2 regions of the Halorhodospira halophila SL1 genome follow, and region 2 is predicted to be linked to the other one. Evidence: predicted binding sites of a transcription regulator. Region 2 holds the regulator's gene; the other holds the start of a gene.

Region 1 (3,981 bases), 650 kb from region 2:
CCGTGGCGGCGTAGCCGCTCTCCAGGCTGCCGACGAAATCCGGGGTGTTCACCGGGACCACCGCGGTGCCGGCGTGCTCCGGGTGTGCCTCGCGGAAGGTGCGCACCAGGCGCTCGATGTCCGTCCCCTCGGCCTCGGAGAGCCCGGTGGTCAGCAGGGTGATCAGCGCCGGTGCCGACTTACCGCACAGGGTGTCCAGGGCGCCGAGGACGTTGTCGTCGGCGCCGAGCACCGCGCTGATCGGGTCGATGGCGGTGGTCTGCAGCGGGATCGGCTCGTTGAAGTGGCGGACGAAGTAGACCTTGCCGAAGGCGGTGCAGCCCTGGGCGCCGTGGAGCAGGGGCACGGCCCCCCGGAAGCCGAGGGTCGCCAGGGTGCCGCCCACCGGTTGGCTGGCCTTCAGCGGGTTGACGCTCAGCGGGCTGGTGGATCGTTCGATGCGGGTCATGGCCCCGTCCTCCGTTACTGCCGTTCCCAGGGAGCCGGCTCACGCACCTGCGGCCAGATCGGGCTCTCGATGCTGCGGCACAGTTGGCGGGCCAGCTCCACCATGCCGGTGTAGCCGGCGTAGGCGTGGGGGCGCTCCTGGTTGATGTCCAGGAACGGGATCCGCGCCTTGAGGGCGGTGTACATGTTGCGCCCGCCGGCGATGAGCACGTCGGCCTGGTGGGCGCGGACGGTGTCGATCAGCGTCCGCGGCGCACCGCTTTCCAGCATCTGCGCCTGCTCGCCCATCAGCTCGCGGATGCGCGCCTTGTCCGCCTCGGTGGACTTGCGGGTGCCGGTGGCGACCACCTCCATGCCCAGGTCCTGCAGCGCCGAGACCACCGACCAGCTCTTCACGCCGCCGGTGTAGAGCAGGGCCCGGCGGCCGCGCAGGCGCTCGCGGTAGGGCTCCAGGGCGGCATCGGCACGGGCCTCCTCGCGGGCGATGACCTGCTCGGTGCGTGCGCTCAGGTCTGGGTCGTCGATCAGCCCGGCGAAGCCGCGCAGGGCCGCGGAGGTATCGGCGACGCCGTAGAAGCTGCCCTCGAAATACGGGATGCCGTAGCGCTCTTCCAGGGTGCGGGCCACGTTGAGCAGGGCCTTGGAGCAGACCAGCATGTTGGCCTCGGCGCGGTGCAGGGTCTGCAGCTCGCGGTAGCGGGCGTCGCCGGAGAGGCTGCCGAGCAGGCGCAGGCCGAGCTCGTCGAGCAGCGGCAGCACGTTCCAGAACTCGCCGGCGATGTTGAACTCGCCGATCAGGCCGACGTCGTGGACCTGGTGATCCCGCGGCCGGCGCTCCGCCGGCACCGGCTCCGGTTCGCGGGTGCCGACGATGTGCTGGACCACCGCCTCGCCGGCGATGCGGTTGCCGAGGTTCTTGCTGCCGTAGAAGCCGGCGCAGTCCACCGGAACCACCGGGGTCCCCCAGCGGCGCTCGGCGCTGCGGCACACCGCCTCGATGTCGTCGCCGGTCAACGCCGGGACGCAGGTGTTGTAGACGAAGACCGCCGCCGGGGCGTGATCGTCCACCGCCTGCTTGATGGCGTGGAACAGCCGCGCCTCGCCCCGGCCCATGATCACGTCCTGCTCGCTGAGGTCGGTGGTCATGCCGATGCGCCACAGGGTGGGGCCGGTGGAGCGGGTGCCGCGGTTGTCCCAGGAGCTGCCGGCGCAGCCGATGGGGCCGTGGACGATGTGCGCGGCGTCGGCCACCGGCAGCAGGGTGATCTGGGCGCCGTCGAAGGCGCATCCACCAGCGGCGGCGCCCGGCGTGGGGCGCGCGCAGCCCGATTTGCTGCCCTGGTTGTGGGCGCAGCCCGGTTCGTCGAGGAGGGCGGCGATCTCCTGGTTTCGCATGGGCGGGCGGCTCCGGTCCTGGGTGGCTTCTCCCGCAGTGCAGCAAGGGGCGTGCCAGGTCCGGGCGGCGGTGGGAGGCGCGTCACGGCGGGGGGGTGGGCTTTGCGGGTGTGTCGCAAATCCGACAGCCGGGCGTTATGGTGTGCCGTTTGTGACACCCTGCGTTGACCCTGGATGGGCCGCGTCGCAGACTGTTTCGAATCCTTGCAATGTATCCGGACCCTGAGCCATGCGGCAGATCCTGCTCGACACCGAGACCACCGGCATGGACCCCACCGAGGGGCACCGCATCATCGAGATCGGGTGTGTCGAGCTGGTGCGCCGGCGGCTGACCGGCAACAACTTCCACGAGTACCTCAATCCGGACCGGGCAGTGGACGAGGGGGCGGAGAACGTCCACGGTCTGTCGAATCGTTTCCTGGCCGACAAGCCGCGCTTTGCCGACATCGCCCGGCGCTTCGTCGACTACGTCCAGGATGCCGAGCTGATCATCCACAACGCGCCCTTCGACGTCGGCTTCATCGACGCCGAGCTGGCCCGTCTGGGGCCGGCGTGGGGGCAGCTCGAGGACTACTGCACCATCACCGACTCGCTGCAGATGGCCCGGCGCATGCATCCGGGCCAGCGCTGCAGCCTCGATGCCCTGTGCAAGCGCTACAGCGTGGACGGCTCGCGCCGCGAACTCCACGGCGCGCTGCTCGACTCGGAACTGCTCGCCGAGGTCTACCTGGCCATGACCGGTGGTCAGGGCAAGCTCTCCCTGGAGGGCGAGGGCCTGGAGCCGGGCGGCGCCGAGCCGGTGCAGCGGCTGTCGGCGGAGCGGCCGCGGCTGCGCGTCCCGGAGCCCGGTGAACTCGAGCGCGAGGCCCACGAGCAGCTGCTCCAGCGCATCGAGGCCACCTGCGGCGGGCCGGCGTTGTGGCGCGGCTCGGCCCGTGGCGAGGAGGCGTCCGGATCATGATCCGTCCCCCCCTGCGGGCCCTGACCTTCGACCTCGACGACACCCTCTGGTCCGTCGACGATGTCCTCGCGGCGGCCGAGCAGACCCTCCACGACTATCTGCGCGACGCCTACCCGGTGGTGGCCGAGCGCTTCGATCCCGACACCATGCGGCAGCTGCGCCGCGAACTGGCCGCCGCGCGCCCGGAACTCACACGCAACGCCACCACCCTGCGCCGTGCCACCATGGCTGAGATCGCCCGCAGCTGCGGGATCGACGGAGCCGCGGCGGAGCGGTTCGTGGAGCAGACCTTCGCCGTGTTCCTCGAGGCGCGGCAGAGCCGGGTGGCCCCGTTCCCCGAAGTGCTGCCGGCCCTGCGCGATCTGGCCGGGCGGTTCCGTATCGGCGTGATCACCAACGGCAACGCCGATGTCTACCGCACCGAACTCGGCCCCTACGTCCACTTCGTGGTGCGCGGCGTGGACATCGACATTCCCAAGCCCGAGCCGGAGATCTTCGCCCTGGCCTGCGAGCACGCCGGGGCGCCCCCCGGCGAGGTTCTGCACGTGGGGGATGACCCGGACAGCGACGCCGCCGGGGCGCTGGCCGCCGGCATGCAGGCGGCGTTGATCTGCCGTTACGGCCCGCCGGAGCCGTCCCACGGCGTGCCCGACTGCCTGATGGTCCCGGACATGGCGGCGCTGCGCCGGGCGATCCTGCGCAGCGTGGATGCAAGCGTGGATGCGGATGGCTAGAATGCTGTACACAAGTTGTACAACCCTAGGGAGAGCATGAGCCGGCCAAGCGATCAGACCGCGTCGCAGCCGCAGATTCCGGTGGGCGTGAGCAGCTGCCTGCTCGGCGAGGAGGTGCGCTACGACGGCAGTCACAAGCGCAACCCCTTCGTTACCGAGGCACTCTCGCGCTACTTCCGCTACGTGCCCGTCTGCCCCGAGGTGGCCATCGGGCTGCCCACCCCGCGGCCGCCGATCCGCCTGGAGCTGGATGCGGACAACCGGGTGCGCGTGCGCGGGGTGCGGGATCGGCAGACCGACGTCACCGAGGCCATGGAGGCCTTCGGCCGCGAGAAGGGGCGGGAGCTCCACTGGCTCAGCGGCTACATCCTCAAGGCCAAGTCGCCGAGCTGCGGTATGGAGCGCGTCAAGGTCTACAAACCCGACGGCCATCCGGCCGGTATC
Region 2 (3,981 bases):
CCAGCGGGGCCAGTGGACGGCGGTGGCTGTCGGTCAGGGTGATCCGGGGGAGGCTTAGCTCCAGCAGCCGACGGTGGTCGCGCCGACCATGCAGGGCGGCTTCGGCTTCGGTGGTGCCGGGGGTCGGCTGCAGCTGGATGCACAGTGCCACGGCGGCCTCGTTGCGGAATGCCTCAGGGCCGTAGAGTTCCGTGACATCCACCAGGCCCAGGTCACGCAGGTGCAACAGCCCCCGCCCCTGTTGGGGGCCGGTGCCGAGCAGACGGTCCCCCTCGCGGCGCAGCTGCACGGCGTCATCGGCCACCAGCGCGTGGCCGCGGTCGAGCAGGGCCAGGGCCGTATCACTCTTGCCCGCGCCGCTGGGCCCCTCGAGCAGAACCCCGCGACCGTGGACGGTGACCAGCAGACCGGGGATGACCGGCCCGTGCGCGGCCGTTTTCACGACGGGTCGGCTTGTGACTGCCATTCCCGCAGGGCCACCTGCAGTTCCTCACCGTCCGAGGAGCGGCGCAGCCGTTCGCACAGGCTGCTGTCGCTGAACATCTCGGCGAGGCTGGCCAGGATCTGCAGGTGCTCGTCGGTGAAGTGTTCGGGTACGACCAGGGCGAACAGCAGGTCCACGGGTGCCTTGTCGAAGGCGTTGAACTCGATGCCCCGATCCAGCTGGATCAGGGCGCCGATGGCGCGGTCAATCCCGTCGATGCGGGCGTGGGGTACGGCTACGCCGTGCCCCAGGCCCGTGCTGCCCAGCCGCTCACGGGCCAGCAGTCGGTTGCTGATTTCTCGGGCGTCGAGGCCGTCGCCGCTGGCCCCGATCAGTTCGCCTATGCGCAGGAGTACCTGCTCCTTGTCCTCGATGCCGCTCTCGCAGCGAACACGTTCCGGCGTGATGAGTTGCTCGATGTCCATGGAGTGTCCGATCGGCTGGCCCGCTGAACCGCGTCCCGCCACCTTTACAGGCTGGCCTTGAGGGACGCGCCCTGCCGTCGCTGATCGACGGCCTTCTCTTTGTGTTTCAGGACCTGACGGTCAAGCTTGTCCACGAGCACGTCAATGGCTGCATAGAGGTCTTCCTCAATGGCATCGGCAAAGACGCGCCCGCCGCCACCCCCGATGTGGATGACCGACTCGGCCTTCTGCTGTCTCTTCTCCACCGAGAGGATCACCTCGGTATCGATGACGTGGTCGAAGTGGCGTTGAATGCGTTGCATCTTCTCGTTGACATGCGCCCGGAGAGCCGGGGTGATCTCGACATGATGTCCACTGAGCTTGATCTGCATACCGCCTCCTGAACCCCTGCGGCCGGCAGAGCCGGGCGCCTCAGCGCCTCCGGGCCTCCTTGCGCTCCGCCGACGATGCGATGGACAGGGACTCCCGGTATTTGGCGACCGTCCGACGCGCCACCTGGATCCCCTCCTCATGAAGGATACGCGCAATCGCGCTGTCACTCAGCGGTTTTGCCCGATCCTCTTCGGCAATCAGTCGGCGGATCCGTGCCCGGATCGCCGTTGCCGAAGCCTCTCCGCCGTCGCTGGTCTGCACGTGGCTTGAGAAGAAGTACTTGAACTCGAAGGTGCCCCGGGGCGTGTGCATGTACTTGCTGGTGGTGATGCGAGAGATGGTGGACTCGTGCATCTCCACCGCCTCGGCGATCTCGCGCAGGACCAGTGGTTGCATCGCCTCCTCGCCGTGGTCGAGGAAACCCTGTTGCCGTTCCACGATGGCGCTGGCCACTTTGAGCAAGGTCTCATTCCTGCTGCGCAGGCTCTTGATCAGCCAGCGCGCCTCTTGGAGGTGGTTGCGCAGACAGTGGTTGTCCGCGCTCCGGTCTGCCCTGCGGATCAGGCTGGCGTAATACGCGTTGACGCGCAAGCGGGGGGCGGTTTCGCTGTTGAGTTCGACCTGCCAGGCGCCGTCGCGGCGCACCACCAGAACGTCGGGGATGACGTAGTCGGGCGTGGTGTCGCTAATCTGCGAGCCGGGTCGGGGGTCGAGGCTCTGGATCAGGCCGAGGATGCTGCCGAGGGCCTCGTCGCTGACCCCCAGAGCCCGGCCCAGGTCGTCGTATCGCCGCTCGGCGATCAGCCCCAGGTGCTCGAGCAGGGCGTGGCGGGCCTCTTCCCGCCACGGGGTGTCTTCGGGCAGCTGCTCGAGCTGGACGCACAGCGCTTCCTGGGGATCGCGGGCGGCGACGCCGGTCGGGTCGAGTCGCTGGACGCGCTGCAGCACCGCTTCGAGCTCCTCGGCGTCAACCTGCTCATCCTCCGGGCACCCGGCCAGTAGGTCGTCGGTGCTCTGGGTCAGGTAGCCGTCGTCGCCGACGGCGTCGACGATGACCTCGGCGATGGAGCGCTCGCGCGCGGAGAACGCCTCCAGCTCGATCTGTGCATGCAGGTGCTGCTGCAGGCTGTCGGAGGCGGCCGGCCGGTTGTCCAGGGTGTCGCGTTGGGCCGCCTCGTCGCCCGGCGCGCTCAGCGCCGTGCTGCCGTCGTAGATGTCGTCCCAGGAGGTATCCAGCGGTAGGTCCTCGGGGATGTCGTCGCCGGCAGGGTCGCTGGCCGGGGCCTCGTCCTCACGGGCCTCTTGTTCCTGCTGCTCGTGTTGCTCCTGCTCCTGCTGCTCGAGCTCGCCTTCCTCGTCGAGCTCGAGCATGAAGTTCGACTCCAGGGCCTGCTGGATCTCGGTGCGCAGCTCCAGGCTGGAGAGTTGCAGCAACCGGATGGCCTGCTGCAGCTGGGGCGTCATGGTCAGCTGCTGGCCGATGCGTAGCTGCAGCGACTGCTTCATGGCCGTGTCCGTCGTGCTTGCAGCATCCGTATACCGTCGCTCACAGGCGGAAGTCCTCACCCAGATAGACCTCGCGGACCCGCGGGTTGGCGAGCACGCTTTCGGCGTCGCCAGCGGCCAGAACCTCGCCGTCGCTGAGGATGTACGCGCGCTGCACGATCCCCAGTGTCTCGCGCACGTTGTGATCGGTGATCAGTACGCCAATACCGCGCTGCGCCAGCTGGCGGACGATGCGCTGGATCTCGCCCACCGAGATCGGGTCGACCCCGGCAAACGGCTCGTCGAGCAGTATGAACCGGGGGGCTGCCGCCAGGGCGCGGGCGATCTCCACGCGCCGGCGTTCGCCGCCGGACAGGGCGATGCCCGGGGAGTCGCGGACGTGGGTCACCCCGAACTCCTCGAGCAGGCGATCCAGCTCCTGTTCCCGCTCGGCGCCGCCGAGGTCGCCGCGTAGCTGCAGGATGGCCCGTACGTTATCCGCCACGCTCAGTTTACGAAAGACCGAGGGTTCCTGCGGGAGGTATCCGATGCCGAGGCGGGCCCGGGCGTGGATGGGCAGCCGGGTGAGGTCGTCGCCCTCCAGGGTGATCCGCCCCTCGTCGGCCTGGACCAGTCCGACGACCATGTAGAAGCAGGTGGTCTTGCCGGCGCCGTTGGGCCCGAGCAGGCCGACGATCTCGCCGTTGGCCACTTCGAGCCCGGCGCCGTTGACCACAGTGCGACCGCGGTAGCGTTTGGTCAGCCCTTCCGCACGCAGCGTGACCACCGGTCAGTCCTCCTCGCGCCGGGTCGGGTACAGGATGGTCCGCGCCCGCTGCCCTTCAGCGCCACGGGCCTTCATGATCTGTCCCTCCAGGTCGACATCGATGGTCTCGGCGGTGACCTGGTCGTCTCCCTGCCAGAGGCGCGCATCGCCCTGGAAATGGGCGCGTTCGGGCCCGCGGGTGTAGTACTCCATCCGCTTCGCCTCGGCGTGGACCGGGCGGGGCTGGTTCTCCGGGTGGTCGCGGTAGGTGGCGGGCGTTCCGTCAACGTAGACGTGGCTGAGGTCGCCGTCCTCGTCGGTATAGACCTCCATGCGGTCGCCGGTGATGCGCATCTCGCCCCGGGTGAGCACGGCATCGCCCTCGTAGACGCTGACCCCGGCAACGGCGTCGACGTCCACACTGTCGGCCTCGAGTTCCACCGGCGCGT

Evidence for each region. Region 2 encodes sigma-54, which starts transcription at its own class of promoters, with help from an activator protein. Its sites were predicted from a motif close to TGGCANGNTNCNTGCTT; they were not measured.
Region 1: the regulator sigma-54 is predicted to act here: its motif matches at 1,883-1,899, upstream of nifE (nitrogenase iron-molybdenum cofactor biosynthesis protein NifE).

The regions. Positions count from the first base shown of each region.
Region 1 is NC_008789.1:299,760-303,740, reverse strand. Features, by position in the region: gene nifN (nitrogenase iron-molybdenum cofactor biosynthesis protein NifN) at 1-448, opposite strand, end outside; gene nifE (nitrogenase iron-molybdenum cofactor biosynthesis protein NifE) at 463-1,842, opposite strand; gene dnaQ (DNA polymerase III subunit epsilon) at 2,072-2,803, shown strand; gene HHAL_RS01350 (HAD family hydrolase) at 2,800-3,537, shown strand; gene HHAL_RS01345 (YbgA family protein) at 3,574-3,981, shown strand, end outside.
Region 2 is NC_008789.1:2,326,136-2,330,116, reverse strand. Features, by position in the region: gene HHAL_RS10755 (HPr kinase/phosphorylase) at 1-442, opposite strand, end outside; gene HHAL_RS10750 (PTS sugar transporter subunit IIA) at 439-909, opposite strand; gene hpf (ribosome hibernation-promoting factor, HPF/YfiA family) at 954-1,280, opposite strand; gene HHAL_RS10740 (RNA polymerase factor sigma-54) at 1,321-2,787, opposite strand; gene lptB (LPS export ABC transporter ATP-binding protein) at 2,828-3,553, opposite strand; gene lptA (lipopolysaccharide transport periplasmic protein LptA) at 3,557-3,981, opposite strand, start outside.